DNA from 3 places in the Paenibacillus sp. FSL K6-1230 genome. Region 3 is predicted to be linked to each of the others. Evidence: predicted binding sites of a transcription regulator. Region 3 holds the regulator's gene; each other region holds the start of a gene.
The links. Region 3 encodes LexA, which represses DNA repair genes until DNA is damaged. Its sites were predicted from a motif close to CGAACATATGTTCG; they were not measured.

Region 1 (4,768 bases), 800 kb from region 3:
GCGCCGCAAATGTGGCCTGTAACGCCCATTCGCTGCCAGGCAACGGTCCGGCAGCCAACGGCTGCTCCCGCAGACTACGGAACATGCTCCGCAGCTGCCTGATATATTCAGAGGGTAGCAAAGGCTTGCCTTCATCATCAGCTACGGGGTAGCTAAGCCAGAGTCCTCTCCCAGCAGCTGTCATCGCCGTGTATGCCAGGAACCTCTCATCCAGCAAGCGCCGATTCACCTCGGGAGCTAGCTGGAGACCCAGCTGCGACAGGCGTGCCCTTTCCTGCTCAGACAGTACTCCATCCTCCTGCGGAACAGCAGGCATAATCCCTTCGTTCATCCCCAGCAGAAAAACATGCTGAATATGATTCACTCTGGATCGGTCCATACTTCCTAAGATGACCTGATCAAGCGCAGGCGGAATTAAGGCCAATCGGTATTCGGCCAATCCCGTCTCCAATATGGATGCGAACAGCTCCTTGTCCCACTGCTCGTCCCCCATCATCTGGGCTACCTGATCCAGCAGCTCCAGCACAGCATCCCAGATCTGACGGTGCTCCCGAGCCGCCTCAGGGTCCCCTTCCACTTCGGCCTGCTGAATCAGCAGATCCAGCTTCTGCCCAATCTCGGCTTCCTCCAACAGCAGATACAGCGCCTCACATTGTGCAATTACACTTTTCGCCCGCTTCATCCGTCGTTCAAACGCATGCAGCGGGGTCACAATGGCCTGTCGACATAGTTCCATTCGCTCCAGAAGCTCATCTTTATGACGGCTTCGCTCCTGCTCCTCCATGTCCAGCGACAGGCTCGGAACTGATTTCCACGGCTTGCCGTCCGTCCAGCGTGAACCGTGAATGCCGCAGGCTAGGACATAATTCTCAAGCTCGTCCATTAGAGCCCGATTCACCGGGCCATCAGATGGCAGCAGCAGCTCTGTCTTGATGGCACGGAACACATCCTCATAGCGCCAGCCTCGCCGCACGATATCCAGCGAAGCCCGCACCAGCTCTACGAGGGGATGATGCAATATTCCTCTCTTCTCATCGACGAACACCGGAACCTCATATTTAGCAAACAGCGGCTGTGCCAGATGCTCATAATCGGCAGGATTCCGCACAAGGATAACCATATCCTTATATCTGACGCCATGCTCACGAGCCAGACGTCTTATTTCCCGAATCGCACCCTCCAGCTCTGCACGCCGATCTGAGGCAGCATACAGCCGAATATCCTCTATCGGGTCTGTAAATGACCGTGCTCTCGGCTGCTCAAAGGCTGCTTCGAGACGCATCAGCCCTGAGCCAGGCAGATAGCGAGGCGGAACCTCAGGACGCAGCACTTCTGTATGCTGTTCAATGCCCAGCTCCTCTGCCATCCCTCTGAGCTTGGTGTATGTTATCGCCGTAGGGTGGAACATGTCCAATTCATGCGGAGAACGCCCTGTCGCATAAGTAGGGTCTAAAGTCAAGGAGACCGTAAATTCCTCTGCTACAGTCATCAGTTCACGAATGACCTGGTACTCCAGTGGAGTGAAGGTACGATGTCCATCCAGCCAGATGCGGGCGCCTTTTAGCCACTGTGAATGCTGGATCTGTCCGGCTAGCCGTAGCATCGTGTCCTCACCGTCGAGATACAGTGGAGCCATTTCCTGCTCGAACTCCCGATAGATCAAGGCGACGTCCTGGAGCTTATCACCTAAAATCGGCATATCCTTCATCGCCCCGACACGCCCTAATTGCTCTGTCAACGATTCACCCTCTGCACTGTATTGCTTGTGCTCCGTGAAGAGACGGTTCAGTCGATCTACGAAGCCGAGCTGGTCTCCTGAATCACGGAAGACACGCAGCTCTTCCTTGTGTCTGCGCAATATTTTATATAAAAGCATCTTCTTACCCTCTTCGCTTACCGAAGCAATGGCCGAGCCACCTGTCTCCTGAAGCACCCGATGAGCAAGTCTCCGAAAGCCGAGCACCTGAGCACGCACGCTGCCCTGTACGCTACCACCGGACAGCAGTTCATACTCCGTATGGAAGGTTATCTGCTCCGGCACCAGCAGAATGAGCGGAGAGCCGACAGGGCTATCCTGCAGCTGTGCATCAATTTCGCGGTGAATCCGGGTACTCTTTCCGGTCCCGGCACGTCCTATCATCAAACGGATCATGCTCCTGTACCTCCTAGCCATTTACGTCTTGATCCTATATTCAGACGGATTGTCCGTCCCTTCCAAGTATCAATCATGTGCACAGTATAGCACAATACGCCCGAAACAAAGAACATACGTTTGTCACAGCCTCGTGACCAGCCTGTATGCCAATACCGAAAAGCCCATGCAACCATGCATGAGCCTCTCCAGCTTTAACCAATTGAAAAACATTAATTTACAGGCGGCAGACTATCTCTCAGGCCTCTACGGATCAGATTAGCCGAAGGCGGCTGCATTCCTAACTCCCGTGACCAAACAGAAAGCTGCCCTATGTGGTGTATCTCGTGAGCAACAATGTGGCGCATAATCTCCCCCCACATATGCTCCTCTACACTACCATCATGACGATGGTTAACAAATACTTTGTGCTCCAGACCATCATGCCAGTGTTCTATGAACGGACAGACATCCTGATGGTATCTGGCATCAAGCGCCATTACCTTAGCCAACGTGCTATATTCCTCAAAGTCCTCTTCCGTGTCAGGCTTGTCCTCCATGACTCTGATCCAGCTCCACTCTACATCCACGATATGGAAGAGCGTCTTCAGAATCCCTCCCACTCCGCCTGTACGAGCTCTGAGCAATTCTTCTTCATCTAGCGCTTCACACCAACGATACCATTCTTTGCGCACCTGCCAATTGTATAAAAACCACGTCTTCATGCACGCTCAACCTCCTGCTTCCCTGAGATAAACGGTACATCTGAGGTCAATCCGCTCCGACAGCTAACAAAAGCTACAGAAGGTGCTTGCTCCGAACCTCGAAGATGGCGAATTTCAAATAATGACCTTCCTCAACACCCAGAATCTGAGGGTGGTCCTTACCTGCCGCACGCCACTCGACCAATCTCAGAATTTTGCCTGCATCCTCAGCCGCTTCCTTGATCGTACTCAGAAAGAGGTCAGGTCTCATGTGGAAAGAACAGCTGGCTGTCACCAGATATCCTCCCTCGTTCACGAGCTTCATGCCGTGCAGGTTAATGTCCTTATAGCCGCGACAAGCGCCTTTGACAGCATTGCGTGTCTTCGCAAAAGCAGGGGGGTCCAGAATCACCACATCAAAGGTCTTGCCTCCCCCTGCGGTAAGTGGCTTGGACGTATCAACCTTCTGACCGCTTGCGCGCGCTGCACGTTCCTCGGTACCTTTCACTTGATCTCGCAGATACTGAAATGCATCCTCCACGACAAACTCGACTCTGTCCTCAAAGCCGTTCAGCCGTACATTTTCCCGTGCACTCTCGATCGCATGCTCGGAAATATCGAGGCAGGTTACCTTCTTGGCACCATGCTGGCAAGCATTTAACGTAAAGCTTCCTGTATGTGAGAAGCATTCCAGTACAGTCGCTCCATCCCAATAAGGAAATTCCACACGCTTGCCACTCTTGTTCACCGGATGCTTTACAAGCTGACCGTTCTCCTCCACATCCTGCAGAGTAATGCCACTTCTTGCGCCCCAGCCTGTCATCAATGGTGCGATGGCTGCACGATTCTCGCGCTGATCGAAGAAATATCCGGTCTTCTGACCTTCCACAATGTCTACCTTGATCTTCAGGCCATTCTCTGTCACGGTCACATAACGCGGGCAGTCCCCTAACAGCGGGCCCTTCACCTGCTCCAGACCCTCCAGCTCCCGAATGGATACATCACTGCGTTCGTAGATGGCAGTCGGCTGCACGACCTCCGCCAGTGCATCTCGAATCTCATTCCGACGCTGGTCCATGCCCAGGGTCAGCAACTGCACCACCAGTACGTCACCAAAGCGGTCTACGATCAACCCAGGTAGGAAGTCCGCTTCGCCGTACACCAGACGATAGGCATCTCCATCCTTCAGGAAGCGTTCACGATGCTGTAAGCACTCTCGAAATCTACGTACAAAAAAGGCTGTATCCATCGCCTCAAGTGGTTGATAGGACACGACGCGGACCGTGATCTGGGATGCTGGATTATAATAGCCTGCAGCCAAAAAGCGCCCCTGATGATTCATTACACTCACGAGCTCTCCAGGGGACGGATTCCCGTCGACAGAGGCAATTTCATTTTTAAAAATCCATGGATGAGCTTGTTCCAGCCGTTTCTTGCGACTGCGCTCTAATATTACGGAAGGCAAATGTGTTTCGCTCCTTTTTTACAAATACCAGACTAACTAACTTATTCATTATAGCTCAATTGCAGACAGGCATCTACTTTTCGCTTGCTGCGGCATATCATTCCACCTGCTTTTGGTCTACTCATCTGCAGGATACAGTGATGGTCAAGCCGGGCTTGTCATGTCTCCGCCCGCTACCTCATATATGTAGTATGAAAAACATCTATCGGCATGTACCAGGCTGATCCTCATCAATAGAATCGGGAAGGAGTGGACACGCTTGTTCTATCAGATCATCATGCCACTGGGCTGGGGGCTGTTCGTATTTCTTGGAGGAATGAAGATCATGGAGTCAGGGCTGCGAAAGCTTGCCGGCCCTATGCTCCAGCGAGGGCTTCAGCACGCCACAGCTTCTCCGCTGAGAGGATTGCTGGTCAGTACAGGTATAACTGCTCTATTGCAGAGCAGTAGCGCCGTGACTGTCATCAC
Region 2 (4,768 bases), 1.0 Mb from region 3:
GTTTCATCAATTCGTTTCTCTTTGTTAGCCACTTGTTCTTCTTTACGTTCCAGCGATTCTATTTTTTTATCCAGTGACTCTTCCTTTTGCAGCAATCGTCGTTCCTGCCGTTGAATTTCATTCCGACGTTCACGAGTTTCTTTTTCAGCCTCGTTACGGATGCGGTGGACTTCGTCCTTCGCTTCCAGTACCGTTTCTTTTTTCAGTGCCTCTGCCTCTTTTTTAGCGTTTTCTACAATTTGAGCGGCAGCGTGTTCTGCACTGGAAATCTTAGCTTCTGCAAGAGATTTCCGAATAAAATAACCGATCACGAACCCAAAGAATAATGCGGCTACAACGAGAATGATCGACAAGATCGTAGTAGGATCCATACTGTTCACCTCCTCGTTGGTTCCTCCAAGGCATTCCTTGGGATTTGCAGTTGTCAGTTTTGCTCATCAATCATTAAGCAAGAATAACGGCAGCATGCCGTTTCATTTCAGATGTACACGTGTACAGATGTCCACTTGTACAGGACCGCTCCAGCGGCATCACTTATGAATAGCAGTGAATCAGACCGTCGTGACACTTTTTTGGAAGGAAAAAGCGATCATCTGGCAGTACAGATTCATGTCCATTTTATTATTTGGCAATTGTCATTGTCAAGAGAATGACATATTGAATCACATGTCAATGATTTATAGACTCAACCAAAAGCATAGACTCGTCATACTCCATCATACTCATCCTCATCAAGGCTGGCTTCTTCATGCTCCAATATTTGCTTGAGCACTCCCCTCACCATTTCACCGGAAAACCCACGCCGCAGTAGATAAGCATACGTCTTGTTCCTTCTGTCCCGCAATTCACCACGAGTCTGCTTCCATTTCTTCATACCGGCTGCCAAAGCACTGTCCAGCTCCAGCTCATCCTCGACCTCGGCTAGCGCCTCTGCAATGGTGTGCTTCGCAATTCCCTTTTGCTGTAGCTCCTGCCGCACCCATAGCTTGCCTTTGTACTGCTGCGAAATGCGTTGCTGCACCCACTGTCTGGCATATAGCTCATCATCAATCAGCTTTTCGTTGCCAAGCCGTATCAGGATCTCTTCAATGATGTCGGGAGCAATATCCTTTTGCAGCAAACGCTGGGTGATCTCCATTTGAGTTCGAGGCTTGTGTGCCAGTGTCCGAAGTGCATGAATGTAGGCCTGCTGCTTCTCATCCGCGAGTACAATTTCCTCCAGATCGGCCTTGGTGAATGTAGCGCCCTTGGTCATACGGTATTTGATCATGACATCTTCCAGTACAGACAGGATATGCTGACCAAAATGGATCATGTACCGTCCTCGATCCCGCCGTTTGCCAGGCTCTACACGTGTGATCTCCAATGTCACCCCTTCAGGCAAGTAGGATATACCGATTAAGTTCGTAGTTGGCGTAGAATTGTCACTCGCTTCCAATTCCTCTAGCTCGTCACCTTCCATTCCATCCTTGCTGGTATCGTTATTTCTACCAGGATTTCGTCCCGCCCCATATCGGTTGGTTCTCTTCCAGTTCATGAATTAAGCTCCTCACTTCCATCCGTTCCCCTACTTTGCCAGAAAAGCAGTCTACAGATAAAATAATGCCCTGCAATATCATGCAGGGCATAATGATCATCATATTAAGATTCATTTAAGTCCTTTGGTTCCTGGATAATACTGGGTAATACTAGATGGTGCTTAGGTAGTACAGGAAAACACTATTCAAGCTCCAGCAGTTCCTGCTCTTCCTTCGCTTCCTTAGCAGCCTGCTCTGCGGAAGGAGGTGCAACGGTTGTAACCAGATTGCTGACTGCGCGGATCTTTTGCTCAATAGTATCTGCGATAGCAGGGTTCTCTTTCAAGAACTGTTTCGCATTCTCACGGCCTTGTCCAAGACGCTCACCTTCGTACGAGTACCAGGCACCGCTCTTGTCGACAATGTCATGCTCCGTGCCCATGTCAATCAAGCTGCCTTCCTTGGAGATCCCTTCTCCATACATAATATCTACCTCAGCTTGCTTGAAAGGAGGAGCAACCTTGTTCTTCACTACTTTAATACGAGTACGGTTACCCACGATGTCATTGCCCATTTTCAAGCTCTCAATACGACGCACATCCAGACGTACAGTCGAGTAGAACTTCAAAGCACGTCCACCTGGAGTTGTCTCCGGATTACCGAACATAACGCCTACCTTCTCACGCAACTGGTTAATGAAGATCGCAATGGTCTTGGACTTGTTGATAGCACCAGACAACTTACGTAGCGCTTGAGACATCAGACGGGCCTGAAGACCCACGTGAGAGTCTCCCATCTCCCCTTCAATTTCAGCCTTTGGAACGAGTGCAGCAACGGAGTCTACAACAATGATATCTACAGCACCACTGCGTACCAGCGCTTCAGCAATTTCCAGTGCCTGCTCACCAGTGTCAGGCTGGGACAACAGCAACTCATCAATGTTCACGCCCAGCTTGCTAGCATATGAAGGGTCAAGTGCATGCTCTGCATCAATAAAAGCAGCTTGTCCACCCGTTCTCTGTACCTCAGCAATCGCATGAAGTGCGACCGTCGTCTTACCTGAAGATTCTGGTCCATATATTTCAATAATCCGTCCTCTTGGGAACCCGCCAGTTCCCAGAGCGATATCTAATGCAATCGATCCACTGGGAACAGTTTCCACCTGCATGTGGGTAGATTCTCCGAGCTTCATGATTGAACCTTTACCAAATTGCTTTTCTATCTGACGGAGCGCCATATCCAGCGCAGCACGACGATCTGACAATTAGCTCACATCCTTCATGGTCAGCGTTTGCCTCGTGACTTCACTCAGCCCAACGCTCTATTTATACATACATCATACCTCGTTTGGAGACGTTTGCCAAGCATTTTTTCGAACATACATTCGTTTTTTTACGTCCCAAAACAGCAAAAGAACCGTCGGCCATTTGACCACGGTTCTTCCGTCTTTCTCCATTATAGCATTGTCCTGCCTCCAAAACAACGGCCCAGCACTGGCAAAATAGGTCACCTATCCCCATCTCTCGTGCCCAGCTGCCGCTAATGTCACAAGCAGTTCATACTCTGGATATGGGGATCAGACAGCATGTCAGAGACCACTCATGCTTCCTGATTCGCCACTAGGCATCTCCAGAGTCGATATAGAATGGACTTCACCGACCGCAGACGAATCGTCTCACGGTTACCGTTCAGCCTCAACTCATAGATCTGCGTTTCTTGTTCTCGCTGTGCAATGGCAATATACACCAGACCTACTGGCTTATGCTCAGAAAATGCCGGACCAGCGACACCGGTAATCGACAAGCCATAATCACTATCCGTAATCATACGGACTTGCTCAGCCAGTACCTGGGCCACCTCTCGGCTGACTGCTCCAGGACTGTTCTCACCCTCCAGATAATGATGCGGCACGTTCAGGAGCTTCTCCTTCATCTCATTGGAGTAGCATACTATGCCGCCCTTTAGGACAGAACCGCTCCCTGGTACAGAGGTAATATGCTCCATCAGCATCCCGCCAGTGCAGCTCTCTGCTGCACTCAACGTCAAGCCATCTCTGATCATCCAGTCGACCAGTGTCTTCTCCAGCGGTACATCCTCACTCGCATATAGATACTCAGCCAAGCGCTGCTGAATCTGTACCTCAGTCGAGTTCAACCGGACCATAGCCTCACTTTCGCTTGAAGCCTTGGTGGATAGGCGAATTGTCACCTCTCCCTCCTTGGCATAAGGAGCAATTGTAGGGTCCGTCTGACTGTCAATGAGATCAAGTAGCTTGGTCTCTAGTGCCGACTCACCAATACCAGCGAACTTGAGCATTTTGGAGTACAGGGCCAACTGCTCACCCTGCAATGCATGCTGCAGCAGCCATGGACGTGCCTCCGTCTCGAACATGGGAATCAACTCTTTAGGAGGTCCAGGCAGTACTACATAATACTTTCCATCCTGCTCCAGGCCATTCCCCACAGCGAGTCCTGTCTCATTCGCCAGAGGCGTCGCTCCTTCCAATGTAAGCGCCTGGCGGCGGTTATTGTCAGTCATCTCGACACCACGATTACGGAAGAAGCCTTCAATCTTGTCCATCGACAGTCGATCCTCATGAAGCTCCCGTCCAAGCACAGCAGCCAACGCATCCTTGGTCAGATCATCCTGAGTCGGGCCCAGACCGCCAGTCAAGAGCACCACATCAGCCCGTCCACTAGCAAGGCGAATGGCCTCCTGCAAGCGGTTCATATTATCGCCTACTACGGTCTGAAAATACACATCAATTCCGATCGCTGCCAGTTCCTGTGACAAATACTGCGCATTCGTGTTCACAATTTGACCGAGCAGCAGCTCCGTACCTACTGCAATGATTTCTGCTCTCATATTCTCGCCCTCCGTTAATTCTTGCCCTAATTATGCGATTACTAGGTCCAATATATGGATCACTGCACACATCTGAAATGAAAAAGCAATAGGTAGCGCCCTATTGCAATTTATTTAACGCCTACTTATCAGGATTGACACACTTACGAATGAAAGCCACATAACTTACAGTCCAGTCTTTCAGCTATAAGGAGCAGAATGACCCGGGATCGCCCGAGTCATTCATACACCGTCTACACATTGGAAGAACGGATTAAATGCATGTTCTTCGCGAAATAGTCATAGCCCGAATACAGTGTCACGATCGCTGCAGCCCACACCGCAATCTGATCGAACGGGATACCGAAAAATATAAAAGGGAAGTTGTTAATTAGCAGGGCGACAAT
Region 3 (4,768 bases):
CGTTCATCCCATAGCAAAGTATCGTCCAGATCAAACATAACAGCTTGGATTGTCATCTTAACCGCCCCACTCTTCTTTAGCTTTTTGGATGTTCTTCTGTAAATTTAATGTTGTGAAGTGCTGCAAATGCCTTCAGACGTTCGGTAATAGCGTCCGTGTCGTATCTGGCGAGTGTCTTGGAAAACACCCAGTTGCCCCATCTGCCATTCTTCTCAACCGTTACATAGCCACGTTGCACCTGAATACTCTTGATATCCTTCACTGCCATGAACTTCTCACGACCGCTGCGGAAAGAGTATAGTGTGTCCTTGGTTATTCTCAAGTAAGGACGGCGCAGGAAGAAGATAACTGCCAGTAATATATACAAAACAAAGACGACCCAGTCCATGGTGCCCATACCCCGATTGGTCAGAAAGAGCGTCATGGACAAATACAGGATAGCCAGGCCGGCCAGCATGACCGGTACACTCACATTGCGGCCATAGAACTTGTCTCCAGTCGAAGCACTGCCTCCTTGTATAGTTTGTTGACCGTTTTTCTTACGGTTTTTATTGACCTGCTGCATATTTTTACGTACTTTTCGCTCAAATGATCGAGACATATTCACAGTTCCTTCCCATGGAATATCCGCTAGTGCATAATTGAAGCGGTCTTACGGTTTTTCGAAGCATTATTGCTTGTTGCTGTCTGATCCATCTTCTTTTGAACTCTCATCATCCACGAATTCAATGGATTCCAGCTGCTGCCGGAAATTTTTACGGATGTTGCCGAGATATATTTCACGGAGCTCAGCTCGCTCCAGGGTCTCCTCTTCTGTAAGTCCCTCTTGTTTGGCTTTACGTGCGAGCACATTAATACGCTCAACTAATACCTCAATCTCCAATCTATTTCCCTCCATTATAAGCAAAGATATAATACACTTTGACATGTAGAAAAGAGCTTGTCAAGGCACGCCCCAACAAGCTACAAATGAAGTTCCAGACAAGACTAGGAACGGATATGTAATAGAAGATACAATATTACTGTATATCAACAATCGAGCTGGATTTACCATAAGAATCATGGGCTAGCTCATTCATATTAGCTGTATTTCGTAATCCTGCAAAGGATCGTACAAAGTCGATTACAGTGGGATTCAACTTAACAGCAGGGAGGATAGTCACTGTATCTACTATTCAAATTTCCAAGCTTGACATCCATCCAGTCTCAGGGTAGGTACAGCACCTGCCCAGCTCTTACTCCTGACTCCTTCAACCCATTTACATGCTTGATCGCTTCAATATAGACTCTCGGGTCCATTCTCTTAGGCTTATGGGACACCGCAATACCCCACAACGTATCCCCAGGTTCTACAACAACCTTTTCGGTCAATGGCTGAGTATTTCCCTCATCAGCAAGCACTGTAATAATTCCTGTTCCGCTCAACCACAACACAAACATAATTGAAACAAGTCTGAACAAAACGGATTTTGTAAGTCTCACCAGTAAGCTTTGGGTATGTGAAATTGCTTCAGAGCTTGTAGAAGCATAGATGCTATTATAAGTTGTATATCTCATTTTCCGAGCCCTCCAAACATGTGTTCGTTAATGTTGAAATCAATATAACACGAACACATGTTTTGTTCAATACATTTTCCGAACAAAGGTTCTCCTTTTTTTCGACTTTGTTCCGAAGATTAACTTCTGCCTCTTTTCATACACCCGCCTTGATCTCAACTATCCAGTATTCCAGTCAATGGCTATCTGGAAACGGATCTAACTTCATTTAATCACTTACTATTTAGAACTTATGTTTGTGCGAACGGAAGTTCTATGTTATAATTTTCCCAAACGTTACTATATTGGGGTTGATACGGTATGTCCAAGATTTCCAGCAGACAACAGGCAATACTTGAATTCATACGTAATGAAGTACGCTTGAAGGGATATCCTCCTTCAGTCCGAGAGATTGGCGAAGCAGTAGGCTTGGCGTCCAGCTCGACAGTTCATGGTCATCTGGATCGTCTTGAGAAGAAGGGCTTGATTCGTCGTGACCCTACAAAACCACGCGCCATTGAGCTTCTGGGTCAGGAAGAATCCGATAGTGCCCATATGTTCAACTATACGGTGTCTCGTGTCCCTGTCGTCGGCAAAGTTACAGCTGGTGTACCTATTACAGCTACTGAGAACATTGAGGACTACTTTCCTCTTCCTCAGCAGTTCGTTGGCGAGGACAAGATGTTTATGCTATCTGTTGTAGGAGATAGTATGATCGAGGCAGGCATTTCCAACGGGGATTACGTGATCGTTCGTCAACAACAGACGGCGAATAACGGAGAGATCGTCGTTGCCATGACTGAAGAGGACGAAGCAACTGTGAAGACCTTCTACAAGGAAAAGGATCACATTCGACTGCAGCCAGAGAACCCTGCTTTTGAACCGCTGCGTTTAACCCATGTTACAATTTTGGGCAAGGTTGTAGGACTCTTCAGAGATTTCCATTAGACTTCTTTCAGTATGTAAGATATAAGCCAATACACCCTCATTTACTATGAATGGACAAGCGTGCTTGCTTCTTCTAAGTATTATGAGGGTGTATTTTCTTACGTAATAACTAGGGAATGTCCTACTTTCGTAAAGCATAACGTGCGATCCAGTCTACTTTTCCAGCATATTTTTCTGGCATTATGCTTCTAATACTGCTTCAATTCAGGCCGTAGGATCATTTAGTGAGTATCCGGCTAACACGGATATGTGGGTGACTGGCAATACATTCATTTAGGAATTATTAGGTGTTTGATTAGTGGCTCTTTCGATCCTCTTTAAGCGCTCGTCTAGCTCTTTTACATTCCCCCCGACTTCTCCAATCAGAGTCAAGAAATTTCGCCGCAAGCGATTAATCACAATCGCTGCTTCCTCCCTCGTCATTGGAGCTCCTGGTCGACTGCCGTCAAAATAGCCGTTAGCTTCGGCTTCCTTCCAATCCTTCTCGGCCCATGGACTGACGCCATGAACATCTCTTTCCTGTGCCACTGGGTTCTCCTTCCCCGGCTCTGTTGCCCTATAATAATTTATCAAGTATTGAGTAGGCTCTACAACTCCGGCTTCTGTGGGTGTGTAGCCGTATGAGGGTGATGATGCCCTACGAATTTCGTAATGCAAATGCGGTCCTGTTGAACTCCCCGTACTCCCCTGCCGACCAATGACCTGACCTCGCTGAACTTGCTGTCCCTCTTTTACTCCCGCACTAGATAGATGTGCATATACATGTAGATATCCATGCACATCACGTATAGCAACAATTATACCCATATTACCGAATCCAGAGCCGGTAACTCCCAGTTTGGCATGAAGGACCAATCCTGAAGTAAATGCTTTTATTTCGCCATCAGGCGGGGTAATCACCAGATCCACTCCGCGATGAAATCTTCTGACCTGGTCCACAGGATGAGTCCGATATCCGAATGGGCTGGTAAGCCGGTAACCATCGAATGGATTTGTCATCTTGCTCGCCCCTCTCCTTTTCATGAATACGGACGTGTGATATAGAAAGCTAGTAATCTCTCTCACTACTCTCTTTACTGGTTACTCTCTTCCTTTATTCTATGATTACAGCAGGATATAGCAACGGCACCTCGTCGCCTGCTTTGTCCAAAAGCTTCAGCATTTATAGATTCGGGCTCCCCATACTCAATTTGAATTAGAATCAAAATACCATAACAAATTTCAACAAATGTGAGGAGAAGTATTTCTTAGCAGTAGATATCTTAGCAGTAGTAATTCTATGTATATGATCTACTTCGACAGTAGGGGTATTTCGCCCCCTTCAACAAAGCAAAAAACCCTTGGAGCCTTATGGTCCCAAGGGTTGTCATCTTAATACAAGGACAGATATTGATCGCGTTCCCATTGGTGAACTTGAGTTCTATTTATGTGCGATAGCATCACAGAATATTTTCCTTCATTAATATAGCGCTCTATCGCTCCCTTAGTAAAAGCAGTTGTTCATATTTTTTCATTGCTTTTCACGAGTTGGGGGATGTTTGGGGGACGATTCGGGGGATGACTTTACAGGGCAGACGAGTATAAATCGTCTGCCCTGTATGTCTAATTAAAGGTAAATTTATGAGTCCATGAAGGTGCTGTCACATTAATAGTGATGGGTTCGATTAGCCCCATAACTTTAATCACAGACAGAATATATAATTCGGCTAAATTCTTACTAACATCCCAACCGATAGTTAATTCATGTTGTAGCATAGATGCACGTCCTTTATTGCATTGATTTTGTATATGCTGTGTTGTTTACTTGTTAATAGTAGCGATGATATAATTCATTGATAAAACTTTTCTCAAGGGGATTGAAATATCTTGCGTGTCTCCCGTGGGAGATGCCGATTAAAGGTGCTGCTTAAAGATCGTCGTATGAAGCAAGTTGACCTTGCAATCAAAACAGGGTACAGCGAACAATTAATATCTAATTGGGCCAACAATCGAGATAAGATGTCCGCTGACGTGATGCTTAACATTGCATTTGCCCTTTCCTGTCAGGTCGAAGAGTTATACGAACTAATCTATGAGTGAGCCTATAGTCGGCTCTCCCCCGGGAAAAACTATGGCTGTGCCATAGTTAGTATCATCTTATTATCTCAATTACTTAACAAGACTCCCTCCTCTCTGAAGCCAAGACACTGAAGTAATGAAGGTCACTATGTCTATAATCCACAAGTCATAACTTCGCCATGACTATACTACTATTAAATACCATATAGTGTAATAAGTAAATAAA

Region 1: the regulator LexA is predicted to act here: its motif matches at 2,262-2,275, upstream of addB (helicase-exonuclease AddAB subunit AddB).
Region 2: the regulator LexA is predicted to act here: its motif matches at 2,891-2,904, upstream of recA (recombinase RecA).

What each region holds. Positions count from the first base shown of each region.
Region 1 covers NZ_JBBOCK010000001.1:4,150,915-4,155,682, forward strand. The annotation lists gene addB (helicase-exonuclease AddAB subunit AddB) at 1-2,152, opposite strand, end outside; gene MKX74_RS18290 (DinB family protein) at 2,365-2,856, opposite strand; gene MKX74_RS18295 (class I SAM-dependent rRNA methyltransferase) at 2,930-4,300, opposite strand; gene MKX74_RS18300 (Na/Pi cotransporter family protein) at 4,560-4,768, shown strand, end outside.
Region 2 covers NZ_JBBOCK010000001.1:2,328,664-2,333,431, reverse strand. The annotation lists gene rny (ribonuclease Y) at 1-371, opposite strand, end outside; gene MKX74_RS10280 (regulatory protein RecX) at 707-1,537, opposite strand; gene recA (recombinase RecA) at 1,720-2,781, opposite strand; gene MKX74_RS10270 (competence/damage-inducible protein A) at 3,117-4,382, opposite strand; gene pgsA (CDP-diacylglycerol--glycerol-3-phosphate 3-phosphatidyltransferase) at 4,616-4,768, opposite strand, start outside.
Region 3 covers NZ_JBBOCK010000001.1:3,355,504-3,360,271, forward strand. The annotation lists gene MKX74_RS14545 (HAD family hydrolase) at 1-56, opposite strand, end outside; gene MKX74_RS14550 (hypothetical protein) at 77-601, opposite strand; gene MKX74_RS14555 (DUF896 domain-containing protein) at 671-883, opposite strand; gene MKX74_RS14560 (LysM peptidoglycan-binding domain-containing protein) at 1,207-1,440, opposite strand; gene lexA (transcriptional repressor LexA) at 1,858-2,484, shown strand; gene MKX74_RS14570 (M23 family metallopeptidase) at 2,758-3,483, opposite strand; gene MKX74_RS14575 (helix-turn-helix domain-containing protein) at 4,384-4,563, shown strand.